3 regions of the Streptomyces sp. NPDC028928 genome follow, and region 3 is predicted to be linked to each of the others. Evidence: riboswitches for the same ligand, from Rfam matches in the RefSeq annotation. Region 3 holds a riboswitch; each other region holds the start of a gene.

Region 1 (3,251 bases), on a different contig from region 3:
GGAGCACCTCGGCGGGCAGGTCGGCGACCTCGGGCAGGCCGAGTTCCTCACCCTGGTAGAGGTAGGCCGAGCCGGGCAGCGCCAGCATCAGCAGGGTCGCGGCCCGGGCCCGGCGCAGCCCGGCCGCCGTGTCGACCGCGGGCGCCGCGCCGTCGGCGAGCAGCCAGGCGGCCGGATCGGTGCCGGCCGGCAGCATCAGCCGGGAGGCGTGGCGTACGACGTCGTGGTTGGACAGCACCCAGGTGGCGGAGGCCCCGGCCGCCCGGGCCGTGGCCAGCGAGCCGGTGATGACGTCCCGCAGTTCCTCGGCGTCCCAGCGTGCCTCCAGGTACTCGAAGTTGAAGGCCTGGCCGAGTTCGTCGGGCCGGGCGTACAGGGCGCGGCGGGCGCCCGGCACCCAGGCCTCGGCGACGGCCATGCGCGGCGGGGTGTAGGCGTCGAAGATCTTGCGCCAGTCGCGGTAGATCTCGTGGACCTCGTCCCGGTCCCAGTACGGGTGGCTGCCCGGCGGGACCAGGGGCAGCGCGTCCTCGCCGGTCGCGCCGATGTCGCCGACGTCCCGCAGCGGCTCGGTGAGGTCCTTGGCCAGGCCGTGGGCGACGTCGACGCGGAAGCCGTCCACGCCCCGGTCGGACCAGAACCGCAGGGTGGTGCGGAAGTCGGCGCGGACCTCCTCGTTGTCCCAGTTGAGGTCGGGCTGTTCGGGGGCGAAGAGGTGGAGGTACCACTCCCCGTCGGGCACCCGCCGCCAGGCGCTGCCGCCGAACACTGACTGCCAGTCGGTGGGCGGGAGTTCGCCGTGCGCACCGCGGCCGGGCCGGAAGACGTACCGGTCCCGGGCGGCGGAGCCGGGTCCGGCGCGCAACGCCTCCTGGAACCAGGGGTGCAGGTGGGAGGTGTGGTTGGGGACGATGTCCACGACGACCTTGAGGCCGAGCCGGTGCGCCTCGGCGACCAGGGCGTCGAAGTCGTCCAGGGTGCCGAGGCGTTCGTCGACCCCGCGGGGGTCGATGACGTCGTAGCCGCCGTCGGCGAGTTCGGAGGGGTAGAAGGGGCTCAGCCACAGGGCGTCCACGCCGAGCGTGGCGAGGTGGCCCAGCCGCTGGGCGATGCCCCTGAGGTCGCCGAGGCCGTCTCCGTCGGCGTCGGCGAAACTGCGCGGATAGACCTGGTAGATGACGGCCTGGCGCCACCAGTCGGGGTTTCTGGGTGAGAGGTCCGGCGAGTGGTCTGCCATACGGGCTCCCCTGGGACGGACGACAGTACGGAATCTGTATCTGTCCACCTTGCCCGGAAAGGCAACCTTTTCGCGGGTGGTCAGGCCGTGCAGTGCCCCAACAGGCCCTGTGTCCGCGCGTCACCGGTGGCGGGGACCGCCTGTGATCTTGGATACCTGCGCGGGTGCGCAGCTATGCGGGAAACCGCGTGCCCCTCTACGGTGGGCGGGCCGTGGTGCTCGGGAAGTCGATGCAAGGTCGACGCGGCCCTCGCCACTGTGATCGGGGAGTTCCCGTTCCGTCCGGCACACCGCCGGGCCACTGGTCCTACGACCGGGAAGGCAGGGACGGCGGACGCGGCACCCGTAAGCCAGGAGACCGGCCACGGCAGCTCATGAAGTGATCCACGAGGTGCTGGAGCATGAACCGATGGCCGATGCCGCAACCTTCCGCTGGCGACGCGAGGACACCGTCAAGACGGCGGGCCTGATGGCGGTGATCGTCGCCCTGCACGTCGTGGCCTTCGGGATCCTCTACCTCCTCGTCGCCCCCCGGCACTACAAGGTCGGCACCGACGTCTTCGGTGTCGGCCTCGGCATCACCGCCTACACCCTCGGCATGCGGCACGCCTTCGACGCCGACCACATCGCCGCCATCGACAACACCACCCGCAAGCTGATGGCCGACGGCAAGCGGCCGGTGTCGGTGGGCTTCTGGTTCGCGCTCGGCCACTCCAGCGTCGTCGTCCTGCTGGCGCTGCTGATCGCGGGCGGCACCTCGCTGGCCGGCAAGGTGATGAACGAGGGCTCCACCACCCACCAGGTGCTCGGCTTCCTCGGTACGACGATCTCCGGCACGTTCCTCTACCTCATCGCCGCCCTGAACCTGGTCGCCCTGGTGGGCATCCTGAAGGTGTTCCGGGCGATGCGCGCGGGCGCGTACGACGAGCAGGAGCTGGAACAGCACCTGGACTCACGGGGCTTCATGAACCGGATCCTCGGCCGCCTCACCAGGTCCGTCTCCCGCCCCGGCCAGATGTACCCGCTGGGCTTCCTCTTCGGCCTCGGCTTCGACACGGCCACCGAGGTCACGCTGATGGTGATGGCGGGCTCCGGCGCGGCAGCCGGCCTGCCCTGGTACGCGGTGCTCTGCCTGCCCCTCCTCTTCGCGGCCGGGATGAGCCTGTTCGACACCCTGGACGGCACGTTCATGAACTTCGCCTACCAGTGGGCGTTCGCCAACCCCGTCCGCAAGGTCTTCTACAACCTCGCCATCACCGGCCTGTCCATCGCCGTCGCCTTCTTCATCGGCACCATCGAACTGGTCGGCGTCCTGCACGAGAAGTTCGCCCTGCACGACGCCGTGACCGGCTGGATCGCCGGCCTCGACCTCGACAACGTCGGCTACCTCATCGTCGGCCTGTTCGTGGTGGTGTGGGCGGCGGCGCTGACGTACTGGCGACTGGCCCGCGTGGAGGAACGCTGGTCGGCCCCCGCCACGCCCGCCGACTAGCGTTCCACCGTCTCCAGGTACAGCTTCACGTACCGGTCGACGTCGACCTCCAACGCCACGTCGACCAGCGCCCGTTCGCGGCCGCCCTCGTGGATCTCCGACTCGCCCAGCCGGGGCCGGCGGTCGACGATGGTCTGGCCGCGGGTCGGGCCGGGGGCGAGGGAGACCTCGACCGGGAGGAGGCTGGTGGTGATGCCCTGCGGGTCGGCGACCGCGCACACCGCGCCCGCGTCGCCGAGGCCGCCCGCCTCCTCGGCCTCCGGCGGCTCGCCCTGGTGGGCCGGCCGGTGGGCGAGGAGTTCACCGGCCAGGCGGGTGCCGGGCTCGCTGCTCGTCCGCAGCCGGTGCACCTCGTCACTGTCCACGATGACCTGCCGGAAGACGTCCAGGCCGTACATCGTGATCGGCACCCCGGCCGTGAGCAGGATCGCCGCGGCCTCCGGGTCGTGCCAGACGTTGAACTCCGCGACCGGCGTGGCGTTCCCGACCTCCACCGCGCCGCCCATGAACACGATCCGCTCG
Region 2 (3,251 bases), on a different contig from region 3:
TGCCTGGGTAAATGGAAAGCTTCTCGCTGATCCTCGCGATAGTGGTGGTAACCGCTCTCGCGTTCGATTTCACGAACGGTTTCCACGACACCGCGAACGCGATGGCCACCACCATCTCCACAGGCGCCCTGAAGCCGAAGATCGCGGTGACCATGTCCGCCGTCCTCAACCTTGTGGGCGCCTTCCTCTCCGTGGAGGTCGCGAACACGATCTCCAAGGGTCTCGTCGACGAGACCGGCATCCGTCCCGAGGTCATCTTCGCCGCCCTGGTCGGCGCGATCCTCTGGAACCTGCTGACCTGGCTGGTGGGCCTGCCCTCCAGCTCCTCGCACGCCCTGATGGGCGGCCTGGTCGGCGCCACCGTCGCCTCCGCCGGCTTCGGCGCCGTCCACGGTGACGTCCTGGTCACCAAGGTGCTGCTCCCGGCCGTCGCCGCGCCGGTCGTGGCGGGCCTCGCCTCGCTGCTGGCCACCCGGTTCTCCTACGGCATCGGCGGCACCGCCGACGGCGAGGCCACCCGCAAGGGCTACCGCGCCGGCCAGATCGCCTCCGCCGGCCTGGTCTCCCTCGCGCACGGCACCAACGACGCCCAGAAGACGATGGGCATCATCACCCTGGCCCTCGTCGCGGGCGGCTCGATCGCCCCCGGCTCGAACCCTCCCACCTGGGTGATCCTCTCCGCCGGCCTGGCCATCGCGCTCGGCACCTACATCGGCGGCTGGCGCATCATCCGCACCATGGGCAAGGGGCTGACCGACCTGGAGCCGCGCCAGGGCTTCGCCGCGCAGACCAGCGCCGCGACCGCCATCCTGGCCTCCTCCCACCTCGGCTTCTCCCTCTCCACCACGCATGTCGTCTCCGGCTCGGTGATGGGCGCGGGCCTGGGCCGCAAGGGCGGTGTGGTCCGCTGGTCCACCGCGACCCGCATGTTCATCGCCTGGGCGCTCACCCTCCCGGCCGCCGCGCTGGTCGGCGCGGGCGCCGAGGCCGTCACCGACCTGGGTGACTGGGGCACCGCCGTCGTCGCCGTCTTCCTGGTCGCCGCGTCCGCCGCGATCTGGAAGATCTCCCGCCGCGAGGTCGTCGACCACACCAACGTGGTCGAGGAGACCACGGAGCCCGTCGGTGTCGTCACCGCCGCCATCGCCGCCGTGACCCCGCCGCCCGCGGGCACGATCACCGAGGACCTGACGGCCACCATCCCCGCCCCGGCCACCGAGCCGGCCCCCGCCGCCGCCCCGGCCACCCCGCCGGCCGCCGCGGTCTGACCCCGAGCACACGGTTACTGAAGGAAGCATCCCCATGAAGATCGACTGGGCGGCCCTCGGCTCCGTCTTCGGCGTCAGCCTCGGGGTCACCGTGGCCCTGGTGACCCTGTTCACCCTCGGCATCGCGGGCCTGAACCGGCGCGAGAAGGCCGTGGCACAGGGTGGCTCCGCCGCCCTCGCCGTCACCGGCGCCTACCTCTGCTTCGCGGCCTGCGCGGCGGCGGTGGCGTACGGCATCAACCTGATCGTGGCCAAGGCCTGACCACACCCACAGAGGCTCCCCCGCGCGTGTCGCGCGGGGGAGCCTCTGCCGTACTCCGGCAGACCCCGCACACCCCACGGTGTGGGGATCGGCACACTCTCCCCACGCAGGTCAAAGGCAAGTTGACGGCCGTTCCGGGCGCGTGGTGGACTGCCCAGGCCATGTACGGCGGCAGGAGAGGAAGCCGGTGCGAATCCGGCGCGGTCCCGCCACTGTCACCGGGGAAGAACCCCCCGGGAGCCAGGAACTCTCACCGCCGATTCACGTCGAACCAGGGCGCGGACACCCTGAGTGAGGACACATATCGCCATGCTCGGCTGCCGATCGAGGACCAGCACCAGGCCTACCGGGCCCGTTCCTGCGCCCACGGCCGGCTGAGCCGATGGGTGCCGATCGCACATACGCGTACGGCGCCGCCGCCGGCGTCCTCGGTGACCTGCTCCTCGGCGATCCCCGCCGCGGGCACCCGGTCGCCGCGTTCGGCCGGGCGGCCGGGGCCGTGGAAGGCGCGTTGTGGCACGACCACCGCGGCTGGGGCGCCCTGCACACCGCCGTGTGCGCCGGTGGCGCCGTCGCTCTCGGCGCATTCGCCGCGCGTGCCGTACGCCCCTCCCGCACCGCCTCCGTGGCGCTGACCGCCGCCGCCACCTGGGCCGTGGTCGGCGGCACCTCGCTCGCCCGCGAGGCCCGCACCATCGGACGCGCCCTCGAGGCCGGGGACGTCGAGGCCGCCCGGGCCCGGCTGCCCCATCTGTGCGGCCGGGACCCGCAGGCGCTGGACGCCGACGGTATCGCCCGGGCCGTGGTCGAGTCGGTCGCCGAGAACACCTCGGACGCCGTGGTCGGCGCCCTCGTCTGGGGTGCCGTGGCCGGGGTCCCGGGGCTCCTCGGGTTCCGGGCGGTCAACACCCTGGACGCGATGGTGGGTCACAAGTCCCCCCGTCTGCGGCGCTTCGGCTGGGCCTCCGCCCGCCTCGACGACGTCGCCGGCTGGCCGGGGGCCCGGCTGACCGCCGTGCTCGCCGCCGCGGCCGGACCGGATCCGCGGGGTGCCCTGCGCGCCTGGAAGGCCGACGCGCGCAAGCACCCGAGCCCCAACGCCGGTCCCGTGGAGGCCTCCTTCGCGGGTGCGCTCGGCGTACGCCTGGGCGGGACGCTCTCCTACGGCGGCCGTACCGAACACCGGCCCGTGCTCAACGGCGCCGCCGGACGGCCGGTCCGGGTCACCGACATCGACCGGGCCGTACGGCTCTCCCGCCGTGTCGGCCTGCTCGCCCTCGCCGGCACGCTCGCCGCACGCCGGCTCCTGAAAGGACGCGGGAAGTGAACGGTGGTCTCCTCGTCGCCGGCACCACCTCCGACGCCGGCAAGAGCGTCGTGACGGCCGGCATCTGCCGCTGGCTGGTACGCCAGGGTGTCAAGGTCGCGCCGTTCAAGGCGCAGAACATGTCGTTGAACTCGTTCGTCACGCGCGAGGGCGCGGAGATCGGGCGGGCTCAGGCGATGCAGGCGCAGGCCTGCCGGCTCGAGCCGACCGCGCTGATGAACCCGGTGCTGCTCAAGCCCGGCGGCGAGCAGAGCAGCCAGGTGGTGCTGCTCGGCAAGCCGGTGGGCGAGCTGAGCGCACGCGGGTACCACGGCGGGCGCCAGCAGCGGCTGCTCGGCACGGTGCTGGACTGCCTGGCCGAGTTGCGGGGCACGTATGACGCGGTGATCTGTGA
Region 3 (3,251 bases):
CGGACGCGGCGTCGGGGCAGGCCGGCTCCGGCCGCTGGGCCTCTTCGCGGCAGGCGTCCCCGCGGGTGTCTATCAGCGTCTGAAGGTCGCGCAGGAGCCGTTCGGTGCGCTTCGCCTGCTGGGCGAGGACCCGCACCCGGGCGCTCTGGCCTCCGATCTGCCGTCGGCTGGCGACCAGCCGCTCGTACTCCTCCGGGGTGAGGGCGACCGCTTCGCGGCCGCCGAGGGTGATGCGGCGCGGCTGGGGGTGTCTGGCCACTCGGTTCCTCCGCTGATCGCCGGTGTCCGGGGAACGCCAGAGGGCCCCCGGATGGTTCCGGAGGGCCCTCTGTTGTCCGGAAGGAGTCAGCGCGCGGCCGGGACCGCTCCCCTCCTCGCGGCCGGCTCCGGCCTCGGGTTCACCAGCCGCTCCGCCAACTCGCCGAAAGCGAGGCCGAATCCGCCCCACAGGACGGCCTGGACGGCCAGCGCGGACAGGCGGAACCGCCACAGCAGGGTGGCCGGGAGGTCGCTCGGCACCTCGTTGACGACCGGGAGGAACGCGTAGGCGAGGCCGATGACGACGGCGAACGCGGCCACCGCGGCCACGGTCGCCCACCAGGTGCCCAGGACGGGTGCCAGGCGCTTGCCGAGGAGGGTGGCGCCGACCGCCAGCAGGACGCCGAGCAGCATCATCAGGAAGTACAGGGTGGTCCGCTTGCCGATGGTGTCGGGGTCGCCGACCGACGGCGGGTTGGCCGGGTACTTCAGGAACGGCACGACGTACACGGTGAGCAGCGCGCAGCCCGACAGCAGCAGCGCGGTCGCCCGCGGGCCGAAGCGGCCGACCCGGCCGAGCGCGAAGCAGAAGGCGAGTGCGGCGATGCCGCCGAAGGCGACCCCGTAGACTAGGACGCCGGTGGCGAGTCCCGCGGTGGACTGCAAGGAGCGCGAGACGACTTCCACCTCGTGCTCGTGGGCGTGGGCGTCCTCGAAGCCGATCGCCTTGTCGACGTTCGGTTCACCGAGGAAGTAGGCCGCGATCAGGGCGAGCACGCCGGCCGCGAGGCCGGCGAGCATGCCCCGTACGAGAAGGTTCCGTACGGTTGCGGAATTCATGAGTGAGCGGAGTCCCCTCGCGTCAGTGGCAGGGGAAACCGAGCAGATGGCGGGCGTCGTGCACCCATTCGTGGACGTCCGTGCCGTTGAACACGGAGGTGGCGCCCTGCTCGGCGCCGACGAAGTAGAGCAGGACCAGCATCAGGATGCCGAAGAAGACCGCCCAGGGAGCTACCGCCTTCAGCGGCAGCTTGGCGGGGACGGCGGGAGTGGTGGCTGTCGGCTGGGCGACGGTCTGCGCCATGGCAGAACCTCCTCTGGGAGTTCGCGTCCCATCTCGGTGGTGCACAGGACGACGGCCACGGGTCTGACTCACGAACACCCTTGCGGGTGGCGCATACAGTGGCGCGACCGTGCCGGATTCCCACCGGCTTCCGTCGTACCGTCGTCGATATCGCAGAGACCGTACCGCGCGACCGGCCTCCGGCCAAGACCGCCTCCGGCCGGGTGATCTTCCTCTCGTGCCGGACGGAGGACTGCCGGGAAAGGCGTGCCTGCCGGGGAAGGCGTGTCCGCCCCAGGCTCAGGGTTCCCCGTGCCGGCGCGGGGGCGTGAAGGCGTACAGGTCGAGGATGTCCGGGCGCGGTGCCACGCCGGGGCCGCCGGCGCGCACCCAGCCGACGATGTCCTCGGTCGCCTCCGGGTCGTTGACGAGCCCCAGCCAGACGGGCCGCGCGCCGGCGGCCCGGCCGGCCGTGGAGGGCTGTACGACGATGACGTTGGCCTGGTCGCACACGTCGAGGCAGTCGGAGATGCGCACGGGCACCTCCGCCCGCAACCGCGCGGTCTGCGCCGCGTGGTCGCCGGTCACCTTGGGGCTGCCGCAGCAGCAGTCCCGGCACACGACGACCCGGCAGGGCACCGGTGCGCCCGCTGTCCCGTCCGTCGGCCTTTCGGACACGCCCACCCATCCCCTCCCCGGCAGATCCGGGCGATCCGGAAGGTCCAGGAGACCCCGGGATACCCGGGGGACCCGGGAGATCCGCCCCGCCGTCTCCTCACGTCGCGGTCATCATGTCATCCCCGGGTGACACCCCCGTCACCCGGACCCACCGTACGGAAGGGGCTACGGCGTCACGGCGCGAGCAGCAGCACGTTCGCGCGGGACTTGGCGGCCTCGTGACGGCGGGCTACGTCCTGCCAGTTGACGACCTGCCACATCGCCTCGATGAAGTCCACCTTCTGGTTGCGGTACTGCAGGTAGAAGGCGTGCTCCCAGGCGTCGAAGACCAGGATCGGGGTGGCGCCCTGGCCGACGTTGCCCTGGTGGTCGTAGACCTGCTCCACGATCAGGCGCCCGCTCAGCGGTTCGTGGGCGAGCACGCCCCAGCCCGAACCCTGGGTGGTGGCCGCGGCCTTGGACAGCTGGGTCTTGAAAGCGGCGAAGGAGCCGAAGGACTCCTTGATCGCCTCGGCCAGCTCGCCCACACCGTCGGCGGCCAGGGGCTCGCCGCCGCCCTCCTTCGGGCCGGTCATGTTCTGCCAGTAGATGCTGTGCAGGATGTGCCCGGAGAGGTGGAAGGCCAGGTTCTTCTCCAGCCCGTTGACGGAGCCCCACGCCTCCTTCTCCCGCGCCTCGGCGAGCTGCTCCAGGGTGTCGTTCGCGCCCTTCACGTAGGCCGCGTGGTGCTTGTCGTGATGCAGCTCGATGATCTCCGGGCTGATGACCGGCGCGAGCGCCGAGTAGTCGTAGGGAAGCTCCGGGAGCGTGTACAGCGCCATGTCCAACGTCCTCCGACATTATTGCGAATGACTTGCAGGTGCACGTTAACAGCAGGAGATTCTGACTGCCGATCAGCCCTTGGTCCTAGGACCCGCCTCGCCCCCCGACACCCCGGTCGGTCGCGGATCACTCTCACGAGGGATGGGCGCCGTCACCCGAAATGAGTAATGACGGAGCGTGTATCCCTTGTCCCCACTGGGTCGTCCCCCGTTCGGAGTTGCAGCCGTACGAGGGACATGAGTCCGTTGGTGTCGTGTCCTTCCGGCTCTCACCACAGGAGGAGACAGTGGGCACCAACGACAAGGGCCAGACGGCCGACAAGCTGAGCGTCGTTTTCGCGGTCCGTGTGATCGAGGGCGGCGAGCAAGGGTTCCTGGACCTGTACGAGCACCTTCGGAAGTCCGTGGCCAGCACCCCCGGCCACATCGTC

The links. Region 3 has a riboswitch for cobalamin ahead of ACZ4U1_RS37530 (CbtB domain-containing protein). Riboswitches for the same ligand answer to the same signal wherever they lie in the genome.
Region 1: it holds a riboswitch for cobalamin, as region 3 does, so the genes downstream of both, nicT (Nickel transporter NicT) here and ACZ4U1_RS37530 (CbtB domain-containing protein) in region 3, are expected to answer to the same signal.
Region 2: it holds a riboswitch for cobalamin, as region 3 does, so the genes downstream of both, ACZ4U1_RS39415 (cobalamin biosynthesis protein) here and ACZ4U1_RS37530 (CbtB domain-containing protein) in region 3, are expected to answer to the same signal.

The regions. Positions count from the first base shown of each region.
Region 1 covers NZ_JBVHVI010000008.1:384,398-387,648, reverse strand. Annotated here, with positions in the region: gene ACZ4U1_RS21600 (glycoside hydrolase family 13 protein) at 1-1,237, opposite strand, end outside; cobalamin riboswitch at 1,434-1,618, shown strand; gene nicT (Nickel transporter NicT) at 1,647-2,729, shown strand; gene ACZ4U1_RS21590 (nucleoside hydrolase) at 2,726-3,251, opposite strand, start outside.
Region 2 covers NZ_JBVHVI010000027.1:23,393-26,643, reverse strand. Annotated here, with positions in the region: gene ACZ4U1_RS39425 (inorganic phosphate transporter) at 12-1,268, shown strand; gene ACZ4U1_RS39420 (hypothetical protein) at 1,303-1,530, shown strand; cobalamin riboswitch at 1,659-1,800, shown strand; gene ACZ4U1_RS39415 (cobalamin biosynthesis protein) at 1,913-2,857, shown strand; gene ACZ4U1_RS39410 (cobyric acid synthase) at 2,854-3,251, shown strand, end outside.
Region 3 covers NZ_JBVHVI010000023.1:1,834-5,084, reverse strand. Annotated here, with positions in the region: gene ACZ4U1_RS37540 (hypothetical protein) at 1-259, opposite strand, end outside; gene ACZ4U1_RS37535 (CbtA family protein) at 346-1,098, opposite strand; gene ACZ4U1_RS37530 (CbtB domain-containing protein) at 1,121-1,342, opposite strand; cobalamin riboswitch at 1,379-1,500, opposite strand; gene ACZ4U1_RS37525 ((2Fe-2S) ferredoxin domain-containing protein) at 1,622-1,999, opposite strand; gene ACZ4U1_RS37520 (superoxide dismutase) at 2,173-2,820, opposite strand; gene ACZ4U1_RS37515 (antibiotic biosynthesis monooxygenase family protein) at 3,108-3,251, shown strand, end outside.